Regions from separate parts of the Pseudomonas sp. SA195 genome, predicted to be linked through region 1. Evidence: predicted binding sites of a transcription regulator. Region 1 holds the regulator's gene; each other region holds the start of a gene.

What was found. The regulator sigma-54, encoded in region 1, starts transcription at its own class of promoters, with help from an activator protein. The targets are predictions, from matches to a motif close to ANTGGCATNNANNTTGCTNT.
Region 2: flgB (flagellar basal body rod protein FlgB) is a predicted target of sigma-54. The motif match lies at 2,364-2,383, and genes of this name have one in related genera.
Region 3: glnA (glutamate--ammonia ligase) is a predicted target of sigma-54. The motif match lies at 1,423-1,442, and genes of this name have one in related genera.

The regions. Positions count from the first base shown of each region.
Region 1 is NZ_CP096392.1:942,772-946,904, reverse strand. Features, by position in the region: gene lptA (lipopolysaccharide transport periplasmic protein LptA) at 1-344, shown strand, start outside; gene lptB (LPS export ABC transporter ATP-binding protein) at 344-1,069, shown strand; gene M1D78_RS04280 (RNA polymerase factor sigma-54) at 1,217-2,728, shown strand; gene hpf (ribosome hibernation-promoting factor, HPF/YfiA family) at 2,809-3,117, shown strand; gene ptsN (PTS IIA-like nitrogen regulatory protein PtsN) at 3,124-3,588, shown strand; gene rapZ (RNase adapter RapZ) at 3,717-4,133, shown strand, end outside.
Region 2 is NZ_CP096392.1:1,583,442-1,587,574, forward strand. Features, by position in the region: gene flgA (flagellar basal body P-ring formation chaperone FlgA) at 1-335, opposite strand, end outside; gene M1D78_RS07385 (chemotaxis protein CheV) at 433-1,365, shown strand; gene cheR (protein-glutamate O-methyltransferase CheR) at 1,407-2,231, shown strand; gene flgB (flagellar basal body rod protein FlgB) at 2,425-2,829, shown strand; gene flgC (flagellar basal body rod protein FlgC) at 2,844-3,287, shown strand; gene flgD (flagellar hook assembly protein FlgD) at 3,306-3,986, shown strand; gene flgE (flagellar hook protein FlgE) at 4,019-4,133, shown strand, end outside.
Region 3 is NZ_CP096392.1:4,204,776-4,208,908, forward strand. Features, by position in the region: gene thiI (tRNA uracil 4-sulfurtransferase ThiI) at 1-1,197, opposite strand, end outside; gene glnA (glutamate--ammonia ligase) at 1,537-2,943, shown strand; gene M1D78_RS19700 (DUF4124 domain-containing protein) at 3,083-3,604, shown strand; gene M1D78_RS19705 (DUF4124 domain-containing protein) at 3,604-4,133, shown strand, end outside.

The DNA of each region.
Region 1 (4,133 bases):
TTACCATCACCCAGAACGCAAACGGTGACGTGGAGGTCTTCACGTCCATCGGCAAGCCGGCCTATTACGAGCAGAAGCCCGCCGTCGACAAGGAGATCGTCAAGGCGTACGGCCTGACCATCCAGTATTTCGCGGCAAACGAGCGCATCGTGCTCATCGACCAAGCCAAAGTGGTCCAGGAAGGCAATACCTTCGAAGGCGAGAAAATCGTTTACGACACCCAGCGCCAAATCGTGAACGCCGGGCGCGCCACCAATGCGGATGTCACGACCCCGCGCCCACGGGTCGATATGGTCATCCAGCCGCGCAAGCGCGACCAGCCGGCAACGGAGCAGAGCGAGTAATGGCAACCCTCAAGGCCCAGCACCTCGCTAAGAGCTACAAGAGCCGCCAGGTCGTTCGTGATGTCAGCCTGTCCATCGAAAGCGGCCAGATCGTTGGCTTGCTAGGCCCGAACGGCGCGGGCAAGACGACCTGTTTCTACATGATCGTTGGCCTGGTCAGGGCCGACCAGGGACGAGTCCTCATCGACGATAACGACGTGACGCACCTGCCAATGCACGGCCGGGCACGCGCTGGCATTGGGTATCTGCCGCAGGAGGCCTCGATCTTTCGCAAGCTCTCGGTCGCCGACAACATCATGGCCATCCTCGAGACCCGCAAAGACCTCGATCGCAGTGGGCGCCAACAGGCGCTGGAAGGGCTGCTGCAGGAGTTTCACATCAGCCATATCCGCGACAGCCTGGGCATGAGTCTGTCGGGCGGGGAGCGACGCCGGGTCGAGATCGCACGTGCGCTGGCCACCGCGCCCAAGTTCATCCTGCTCGATGAGCCGTTTGCCGGCGTCGACCCCATATCGGTCGGCGATATCAAGCAGATCATCCATCACCTGAAGGCCAAGGGTATCGGCGTGCTCATCACCGACCACAACGTGCGCGAGACGCTGGATATCTGCGAGACAGCCTATATCGTCAACGATGGCCAGCTGATCGCTGAAGGCGACGCGCAAACCATCCTGGCCAACCAACTCGTCAAGGAAGTGTACTTGGGCCACGAATTCAGGCTCTGACCGGCTTTTTTTTCAGGAGACGTCGCGCCCAAGGGCTAGGCAAAGGCTTCGCCAGCAGGCATATAATTTGCTTCCTCTGGCGCCCAAGCCGCCAACAGTCGGAACAGGCGCGGTTGCGCCGGCAAACAAGGTTCGAAGTCCTCTGCCATGAAACCATCGCTAGTCCTGAAGATGGGCCAGCAGCTGACGATGACACCGCAGCTGCAACAGGCCATACGGTTGCTCCAGTTATCCACGCTCGATCTCCAGCAGGAGATTCAGGAAGCGCTGGATTCCAACCCCATGCTGGAACGCGAAGAGGATGGGGATGATTTCGAGGGCTCGGACGTAATGGCCGAGTCGATCGAGACCCAGACGGACAATGCTTCGACGCCCGAACCGAACGGCGCGGACAGCCGTTATGAAGAAACCGTCAGCACCGCCGAACACGCCGATGAAGGCGATTGGGGCGACCGCATCCCTGACGAATTGCCCGTCGACACCGCTTGGGAAGACATCTACCAGACCAGCGCCAGCAACCTGCCGAGCAGCGATGACGACGACTGGGACTTCACCACCCGCACGTCCGCTGGTGAGAGCTTGCAGAGCCACCTGCTCTGGCAGTTGAACCTTGCGCCCATGAGCGACACCGACCGGCTCATTGCCGCCACCCTGATCGACTGCATCAACCCGCAGGGCTACCTCGAGGAAACGCTCGAAGAAGTCCTGGAGTCGTTCGATCCAGAACTGGAAATCGAGCTCGACGAAATCGAAGTGGTGCTGCGCCGCATCCAGCAGTTCGAGCCCGCCGGGATTGGCGCCCGGGACCTGCGCGAATGCCTGCTTCTGCAGCTGCGCCAGCTGCCTGAGCGCACGCCCTGGCTGACCGAGGCAGTACGCCTGGTGAGCGATCACCTGGATATCCTTGGCAACCGCGACTACGCGCTGCTCATGCGCCGCATGAAGCTCAAGGAGGACGAGCTACGCCAGGTCGTCGACTTGATCCAGACGCTTAATCCGCGCCCCGGTTCGCAGATCGAGGCGAGCGAACCCGAGTACGTCGTGCCGGACGTCATCGTACGCAAGCACAACGACCGCTGGCTGGTCGAACTCAATCAGGAAGCGATGCCTCGTCTGCGAGTCAACGCGCAGTATGCCGGCTTCGTCAAACGCGCCGACTCCAGCGCCGACAACACCTTCATGCGCAACCAGTTGCAAGAGGCGCGCTGGTTCATCAAGAGCCTGCTCAGCCGCAACGAGACGCTGATGAAGGTTGCCACGCAGATTGTCGAACACCAGCGCGGCTTCCTCGACCATGGCGACGAGGCGATGAAGCCGCTGGTCCTGCATGACATCGCCGAAGCGGTGGGCATGCACGAGTCGACGATTTCCCGCGTGACCACTCAGAAATTCATGCATACCCCACGCGGCATCTACGAGCTCAAGTACTTTTTCTCCAGCCACGTCAGCACCGCGGAAGGCGGCGAATGCTCGTCCACCGCGATCCGCGCGATCATCAAGAAGCTGGTCGCCGCGGAAAACCCGAAAAAGCCGTTGAGCGACAGTAAGATCGCTGGTTTACTGGAAGAGCAGGGCATCCAGGTAGCACGCCGTACCGTCGCAAAATACCGTGAGTCACTGGGTATCGCGCCGTCCAGCGAGCGCAAGCGGTTACTGTAGATACCGGGTGATCCGGCCGAATCTCTTACGCTGGCGAACCTCTGGTCCGCCAATCCGCACGTGGCAAAAGGAGATGCAGTATGCAAGTCACTATCACTGGCCTTCACCTTGAAGTTACCGAGCCCCTGCGTGACTACCTCGAGGAAAAGTTCGAACGGCTGGAACGGCATTTCGACCGCATCATCAACGTTCAAGTGATCCTTCAGGTCGAGAAGCTCAAGCAGAAGGCCGAAGCCACCCTTCATGTCGCCGGACGCGAAGTTGTTGCCAACGCCGAGCACGAAGACATGTACGCCGCCATTGACCTGCTTGCCGACAAGCTCGACCGCCAGCTCATCAAGCACAAAGAAAAACAGCTCGACCACAGCCAGGGTGCCCTAGCCCGCTAGCCCATCATGATCCGACTCGAAAATATCCTGACCCCCGCACGTTCCTTGGTGAACGTGCCGGGCGGCAGCAAGAAACGCGTCCTGGAGCAAATCGCCAAGGTGATTGCCCGGGATCTCCCCGACCTCGACCCGCAAGCCATCTTCGAAAGCTTCGTCGCCCGCGAGAAGCTCGGCTCCACCGGATTCGGCAACGGCATCGCCATCCCGCACTGTCGCATGACCGGCTGCACCTCGCCCTTAAGCGCGGTGCTGCACCTGGGCGCACCGGTGGATTTCGATGCGATCGACGGCGCACCGGTTGACCTGCTGTTCGTCCTGCTCGTACCCGAAGCAGCGACAGATGAACACTTGGAGCTACTGCGCCAGATCGCCAGCATGCTTGACCGCGACGACGTCCGCGAGCGCCTGCGCAGCGCCTCGACGTCCGAATCGCTCTACCAGACGGTGGTTGACATCCAGAGCGGCCAATAACGCCGGAGCTGCGCATGCAGGCCAGCGAGAAGTGAGGAACGAGACGTGCCCAAGACCTGCCACCGCTCGCGACACCGACGCCGTTCGGCCCAGGCCGTGCACCAAAGACCCCGCCGGAAGAACGCGCCATGCGCCTGATCATCGTCAGTGGCCGCTCCGGCTCCGGCAAAAGCACGGCGCTCGACGTGCTCGAAGACAACGGTTTCTACTGCATCGATAATCTGCCGGCGGGGCTGCTTCCCGAACTGGCAGAGCGCGCCTTCCTGCACACGGAATTACTGCAACCCCAGGTCGCCGTCTCCATTGACGCTCGCAATCTGCCGAGCCAGCTCAAGCGCTTTCCCGAGCTGCTCGTCGAGGCAAGAGCCCGACACATCCAGTGCGACGTGCTCTACCTGGACGCAGCTGATGAAACGTTGCTCAAACGCTTTTCTGAAACACGCCGCCGTCATCCGTTGACCACCGAGCGACGCTCGCTGGCCGAGGCCATTCGCGACGAAGAAAAGCTGCTCGCCCCGATCATCGACCATGCCGATCTCAAGATC
Region 2 (4,133 bases), 640 kb from region 1:
GGGACGAATACTGACCAGGGCGCAGAGCCTTCGCAGCTCACCCGGACCGTCGCGCGGCCGACCGGCTGCGCCGGGCTTTCAAGGCGCGTGCTCAACGGCTGATCACAGGCAGCCAGGCGCAGGCGAGGATCCAGCCGATTGACTTCCACCTGGTAGCGCGCCTGGATTTGGCTACGCTGCAGGTATTCCGTCACCTCACGCTCAAGAAAGGCTTGGGTCGCGTCGATAAGTTGTTCAGGGCGGGTTGCGGCTGTCGCCCCTGCACCCTCGGCCAGCACGCCTAAGGCGGGTAGGAGGGCTGCAAGGGCAATGCAGGAACGCCGGAAAAAAGTCATCAGTTCGCTCATGACCAACGATAAAGCAAGGGGCGTGCCGTCACGCCCTGGCTCACAACTGACTCAGCGCCTATCTGGCAAGCAAGAGGAACCTGGCATGGCCGGTGTATTGGATTCCGTAAACCAGCGTACGCAGCTGGTCGGGCAAAACCGTCTGGAGTTGTTGCTGTTCAAGCTCGATGGCAAGCAGCTGTACGGGATCAATGTGTTTAAGGTCAAAGAGGTCCTTCAGTGCCCGAAGCTGACCGTTATGCCTCGATCGAGCCCCGTGGTGCGTGGCGTCGCGAATATCCGCGGCAGCACGCTGTCGATCCTTGACCTGTCACTGGCCACCGGCAAGCCGGCCCTGGAAGACATTTCTAATAGCTTCGCGATCATTGTCGAGTACAACAACAAGGTGCTGGGCTTCCTGGTGCGCTCCGTCGAGCGCATCGTCAACATGAATTGGGAAGCCATCCTGCCACCACCCAAAGGGGTAGGGCGCGACCATTACCTTACTGCTGTCACCCATATCGATAGTCAGATGGTGGAAATCATCGATGTCGAGAAGGTGCTGGCCGAGGTTGCACCGGTGTCCGAGGCCGTTTCGGTCAGCATCACTGACGAAGAAACTCACACCAAGGCTGCGCTGTGCCGCGTATTGATCGTCGACGATTCTTCCGTTGCGCGGAAACAGATTATCCGTTGTCTACAGAACCTCGGCATTGAGGTCGTGGCCCATAACGATGGCCGCCAGGCGCTGACCTACCTTAAGGGCTTGGTGGCGCAGGGCAAGAAGCCGTCCGAAGAGTTCATGATGATGATCTCGGATATCGAAATGCCGGAAATGGACGGCTATACCCTGACGACTGAGGTTCGTCAGGACCCGGATATGCGGGATATGCACATTCTCCTGCATACTTCGCTCTCCGGTGTGTTCAACCAATCGATGGTTAAACGAGTCGGTGCGGATGATTTTCTTGCTAAATTCCAGCCGGACGATCTGGCGGGTCGAGTCATACAGCGTGTCCGGATGACGGATGGAAAATGAGGCGCGAGCCTCTCAACAAAACGACCTGTGGGGCGTGATTAGTGTCAGGTGATCTGGATTTCGATCAGTTCCGGGTATTCCTGGAAAAGACTTGCGGCATCTTGCTGGGCAACAACAAGCAGTACCTGGTGTCCAGCCGGCTTAATAAGCTGATGGAGCAACAAGGCCTCAAGACGCTGGGTGACCTGGTGAGGAAAATCCAGGCGCAGCCTCGTAGCGGCCTGCGCGAGCAGGTTGTCGACGCCATGACGACCAACGAGACGTTGTGGTTTCGCGATACCTATCCGTTCGAGGTCATGAAGAGTCGCGTCTTGCCGGAGCTGCTCAAATCGGCGCCAGGGCAGCGACTGCGCATCTGGTCGGCGGCTTGCTCGTCTGGTCAGGAGCCATATTCCCTATCAATGACGGTCGACGAGTACGAGCGCAACAGCCCGAGCCAACCGAAAACTGCCGTGCAGATCGTCGCGACGGAGCTGTCCGGCGCGATGCTGACTGCAAGCAAGGCGGCCGAGTACGACAGTCTCGCGATTGCTCGGGGATTGTCCACCGATCGCCTGCAGCGTTACTTCGACGTCAAGGCGCCTGGGCGCTGGGCCGTCAAACCGGCCATCCGCAGCCGCGTCGAATTTCGTGTGCAGAACCTGCTCGACAGCTATGCCGCGCTGGGCAAGTTCAACGTGGTGTTCTGCCGCAACGTGCTTATTTATTTCTCCGCGGATGTGAAGAAAGACATTCTTCGCCGTATCCATGCCACGCTCAAACCGGGCGGTTATCTCTTCCTCGGCGCGTCCGAAGCGCTGAACGGCCTACCTGAGCTGTACCAAATGGTGCAGTGCAGCCCAGGCATCATCTATAAGGCCAAATGACGGCCTGAGCGGCGGCGGTTTTCTGTCGTCACGCGGCGAAACAGCGGCAATGGAATCGGAAAAAACTTGCCGCTTTTGACGCCCTTGCCGCGACGTGTGCTCTGAATCCCTTGTAGATCAGTCGTTTGAACAAGTGGCACGCCCTTTGCTGATGTTCTGCCAGGCAGACTTGTATCCGGCAAAGGTCCAGATCATGAGCATCAGTTTCGACAAGGCACTCGGCATCCACGAAAAAGCGCTCGGCTTCCGCGCGCAACGTGCTGAAGTGCTGGCTAATAACATTGCCAACGCAGACACCCCCAACTACAAGGCCCGTGACCTCGATTTCGGCGCCGTGCTGGCTGCTCAACAGAGCAAGACCGAGGGTGGCTTCGGGGTGAGCGTCACCAACGGCAAGCATATCGCTGCCGAGGGGATGGAAATTGCCGATCCCGGTCTGCGCTTCCGCACGCCGGCGCATGCTTCGCTCGACCAGAACACTGTCGATGCCCAGGTGGAGCAAGCCGCTTACGCCGAGAACGCCATCGACTTCCAGGCCAGCTTCACTCTGCTCAACAGCAAGTTCAGGGGGCTGATGAGCGCCCTGCGCGGCGAATAAGAGGAGCCATTTCCATGTCCCTTAGCAACGTTTTCAATATCGCAGGTAGCGGCATGAGTGCGCAGAGCACTCGGCTGAATACCATTTCCAGCAACATCGCCAACGCCGAGACGGTGTCATCCAGCGTCGATCAGACGTACCGCGCACGTCACCCCGTGTTCGCGACCATGCTGCAACAGGCCAGCGGCGCGCCGAACGATTCACTATTCGCCGAGCAGGACCAAGCCGGCGCGGGTGTACAGGTGCTAGGCATCGTCGAAGACCAGAGCGAGCTGCAGGCCCGCTACGAGCCCAATCATCCCGCTGCGAACGCCGACGGTTACGTGTACTACCCGAACGTCAACGTGGTCGAGGAGATGGCCGATATGATTTCGGCCAGCCGCTCATTCCAGACCAATGCCGATTTGATGAATACGGCCAAAAGCATGCTGCAGAAAGTCCTGACCCTCGGTCAGTAATCGCTACGAGAGATCACCATGACCACGACAAGCGGCGTCAGCGGTACCGGTTCGGTACTAGACCAGTACCAGATCAAGGATCGCGAGGTTAAGAGCAACGACCTCGGCAAGAATGAGTTTCTCGAACTGCTGGTCACCCAGCTGAACAACCAGAACCCGCTCGCGCCCCAGGAAAACGGTGAGTTCATCGCCCAGTTGGCGCAGTTCAGTACGGTCGAAGGCGTAGAAAAGCTCAACAGCAGCATGGAAACAATGCTCTCGGGCTACCAGTCGTCCCAGGCGTTGCAGGCGTCTTCGCTGGTCGGGCGCAAGGTCATCGTGCCGACCGACAAGGCGGTGGTAGATACCAGCGAAACCTTCAAGGCAAGCCTGGTGTTGCCCACGACCAGCAGCAACGTGGCGGTCAACGTCTATGACAGCAGCGGTACCGTGGTGAACCGCATCAACATGGGCCAGCAACAAGCGGGCAACGTTTCGTTCATGTGGGACGGCAAGGATTCGAGCGGCAAGACTTTGCCGCCGGGCACCTACCGTTTCGAAGCACAAGCGACCTACCAAGGCGAGACCAAGGGGCTCTACACCATGCTTCCCGCCAACGTAGACAGCGTCACTCTCGGACAGAACGGCGGTGAGCTGATGCTCAATCTGGCCGGTGTCGGCAGCATCGGGCTGTCAAAAGTCCAGGTCATCGGTCAATAACCGCCGGCACGTCCCGGTAACAGGAGCTTTTCATGTCGTTCAATATCGGCCTTAGCGGCATGCGCGCCGCCAGCAAAGACCTCAACGTCACAGGTAACAACATCGCCAACGCTGGTACGGTCGGCTTCAAACAGTCGCGAGCGGAAT
Region 3 (4,133 bases), 1.2 Mb from region 1:
GACCTGCACATCCTGACCCAGCTCGTCGATGACACGGTCGATCGCGACCTGTCTGGCATTGGCCAGGGCGCGCTCGAGAATGGCCATGTCGAACTGTTTTTCCTCGTGCTCGACCCGATAGCGCTTGGCCTTGGTCGTCGGGTTCACAGAGATCACGCCACAGTATTCGGGCATGTTCTTGGCGAACTCGGCCGTGCCGATCTCGAAGGCGTTGTCGATGATGTCCTGCTTGTGGCTGGCGATCAGCGGTCGCAGCACGAGCATGTCGGTTGCCGAATCAATGACCGAGAGATTCGGTAGGGTCTGGCTGGATACCTGGGAAATCGCCTCGCCGGTCACCAGCGCATCGATGTGCAGGCGCTCGGCAATTTGTGTCGAGACGCGCAGCATCATGCGCTTGAGCACGACACCCATTTGGCTGTTATCGACCTTCTCGAGAATCTCGCCGACCACTTCTTCGAACGGCACGCTAATGAACAGCACACGGTGCGAGCTGCCGTATTTCTTCCAAAGATAGTGGGCTACTTCCATCACGCCCAGCTCATGCGCACGGCCACCAAGGTTGAAGAAACAGAAGTGGGTCATCAGCCCGCGGCGCATCATCTGGTAGGCGGCGACGGTGGAATCGAAACCACCGGACATCAGCACCAGGGTCTGCTCCAGCGCGCCCAGCGGATAGCCGCCGATGCCGTCGTGCTGCGCATGCACGATGAACAGGCGCTGGTCGCGAATCTCCATCCGGACTTCGATTTCCGGCGCCTTCAGCGAGATGCCTGCGGCTCCGCATTGCTGACGTAGCTGGCTGCCAACATGGCGCTCGACGTCCATGGAGCTGAATGGGTGCTTGCCGGCGCGCTTGCAGCGCACGGCGAATATCTTGCCGGCCAGGCGATCGGCGAAGTGCGACTTGCACTTCTCGACCATGTCGTCCAGGTCCCCCAGCGGGTACTCATGAACTTCTAGGCAATGCGCAATGCCCGGCGTGCAGCGCAGGCGCTCGATCATATCGCGCAGCAGCTTCGTATCCGTCTGCGCAGTTTCCACCTCGACGTTGTCCCACACCCCTTCCACCCGCAGCTCGGGGTCGAGGTCGCGCAGCACGGCACGGATGTTCTTCGCCAACTGGCGAATGAACCCCTTGCGCACCGGCGGGCTCTTGATGGTGATTTCGGGGAAAACCTTGACGATGAGCTTCATGAGGACAACGCGGCGCTGGAATGGCCTGAAAAGAGGGGGGCGGAGTATATCGGAATTGGTCAAGCTTTAGACAATTTTATCGGGAACCGACGCTGCCGCACCTTAATGGAGCATTACCCACTTAAAGAGCACCAATAAGGTGCATTTCTGAAGATCATTTTCGCGCCTAAGCCGTCGAATCAGACGAATACTGCCTTTATAGGGCGCCTGGACCCATCTCGGAGCACTGGCATGCAAATTGCTCCCTTGTGAGGCAGGTCGCCTTGGCGGACTATCCTCGCCCGGCTTCACCCTAGATTCGGAAGCAACCTGTCACGCTTCCACCACTTGGAGAGCACCATGTCGAAGTCGCTTCAACTGATCAAAGATTACGATGTGAAGTGGATTGATCTGCGCTTCACCGATACCAAAGGCAAGCAGCACCACGTCACCGTTCCGGCTCGTGATGCCCAGGATGAAGACTTCTTCGAGCACGGCAAGATGTTCGACGGTTCCTCCATCCATGGCTGGAAAGGCATCGAAGCCTCCGACATGATCCTCATGCCGGTCGACGAAACCGCCGTGCTGGATCCGTTCACCGAAGAGCCGACCCTGATCCTGGTCTGCGACATCGTTGAGCCGAGCACCATGCAGGGCTACGACCGCGACCCACGCTCCATCGCCAAGCGCGCCGAGGAATTCCTCAAGTCCACCGGCATCGGCGATACCGTCTTCGTCGGTCCGGAGCCCGAGTTCTTCATCTTCGACGAAGTGAAGTTCAAGTCCGACATCTCCGGTTCCATGTTCAAGATCTACTCCGAACAGGGTTCCTGGATGACCGACCAGGACGTCGAAGGCGGCAACAAGGGCCATCGCCCAGCCGTCAAGGGCGGTTACTTCCCGGTTCCGCCGTGCGACCACGACCATGAAATCCGTACCGCCATGTGCAACGCCATGGAAGAAATGGGCCTGGTCGTCGAAGTGCATCACCACGAAGTGGCGACTGCCGGCCAGAACGAAATCGGTGTGAAGTTCAACACGCTGGTTGCGAAGGCTGACGAAGTTCAGACCCTGAAGTACTGCGTACACAACGTCGCCGACGCCTATGGCAAGACCGCGACCTTCATGCCGAAGCCGCTGTACGGCGACAACGGTTCGGGCATGCACGTACACATGTCGATCTCCAAGGACGGCAAGAACACCTTCGCTGGCGAAGGCTATGCCGGCCTGTCTGAGACCGCCCTGTACTTCATCGGCGGCATCATCAAGCACGGTAAGGCGCTGAACGGCTTCACCAACCCGTCGACCAACTCGTACAAGCGTCTGGTCCCGGGCTTCGAAGCACCGGTCATGCTGGCCTACTCGGCACGCAACCGTTCCGCCTCGATCCGTATTCCGTACGTATCCAGCCCGAAAGCCCGCCGTATCGAAGCGCGCTTCCCGGATCCGGCTGCCAACCCTTACCTGTGCTTCGCCGCACTGCTGATGGCTGGCTTGGACGGTATCCAGAACAAGATCCACCCTGGCGATGCCGCCGACAAGAACCTGTACGATCTGCCGCCGGAAGAAGGCAAGCTGATCCCGCAGGTCTGCGGCAGCCTGAAGGAAGCCCTGGAAGAGCTGGACAAGGGCCGCGCGTTCCTGACCAAGGGCGGCGTGTTCTCCGACGACTTCATCGATGCCTACCTCGAGCTCAAGAGCGAGGAAGAAATCAAGGTCCGCACCTTCGTTCACCCGCTGGAATACGACCTGTACTACAGCGTCTGATTCGGTCCGCGTGACACCAGAGGCCTCCTTCGGGAGGCCTCTTTCGTTTGTACGCCCCGCTCGCAAATTCTACGTCTAGCGCTTGCTTGCTCGCCGGTGGGGTGCAAGGCTTCAGGCATTCCCAGCCGCGGAGTTACCCATGCGCATCGCATTGCTCAGCCTGCTCGTGTTGCTATCGGCCCCTGCCATGGCACAGATCTACAAATACACGGACGAACGTGGCAACACGGTCTTCACCAACCAGCCGCCTGAAGGCGTCGCAGCCGATCAGGTCAAGCTGCCCCCCGCCAACACCGTCGACATCCGCACCCCCGAACCGCCACCACCACTATCGGTCGATACGCAGGAAAAGCAGGAGCAGCCCTATGCCAGCCTCGCGATCGGCGGCATCCCCGATGAAGAGGCGCTGCGGGCGAACAACGGCAGTTTCATGGCCACGGCTGAAATGAATCCACCGCTACGCAGCGGGCACCTCTTGCGCTTCTTGCTCGACGGCACGCCGCTGGCCGCGCCCAGCGCTTCAACATCAATGCAGCTGAATAACGTCGATCGAGGCACCCATCGACTGGAGGTCGAAGTGCTCGCTAATGGTCAAGTTATCCAGCGCACCAGCCAGACGTTCACGGTGCAACGCGTCCACACCTCCAGCCCGGGGCGATGATGAAACGCCTTAGCGTTTGCCTTGCTGCTTGGCTTGCAGTCTTCGCATTGCCATCGACCGCCGATATCTACAGCTACACCGATGAGCAGGGCAACCGGGTTTTCACTGATCGCCCCGGTGGTCGCGCAGTCGAGGCAGTCAAATCGCGCCCCACCAACAGCATGCCAGCCGTTGAAACGCAGCGGCCTGCCACGCCAGCGCCTGCCCCCAAGGCGGCCAGGCCTCGCTACGAGCGGCTCGACATAGAGCAGCCGTTCGCCGATGCCACGCTTCGCGAAAATGCTGGCAACGTGCAGGTTGTTGCGAGCAGCGACCCAGCCTTGCGCCCCGGACATTTGTTCCGACTCTTGCTCGATGGGCAGGCAGTCGGCGAGCCGTCGCCCCAGCCGGCGTTCGCACTGCACAACGTTGATCGTGGGACGCATCAACTGGTGGTGGAAATCCTCGATGTCGATGGCACGATACTCATCGCCAGCGCGCCGCGCACCTTTCACCTGCACCGCACGTCGCTTGCGCAGCGCCGCCGTAT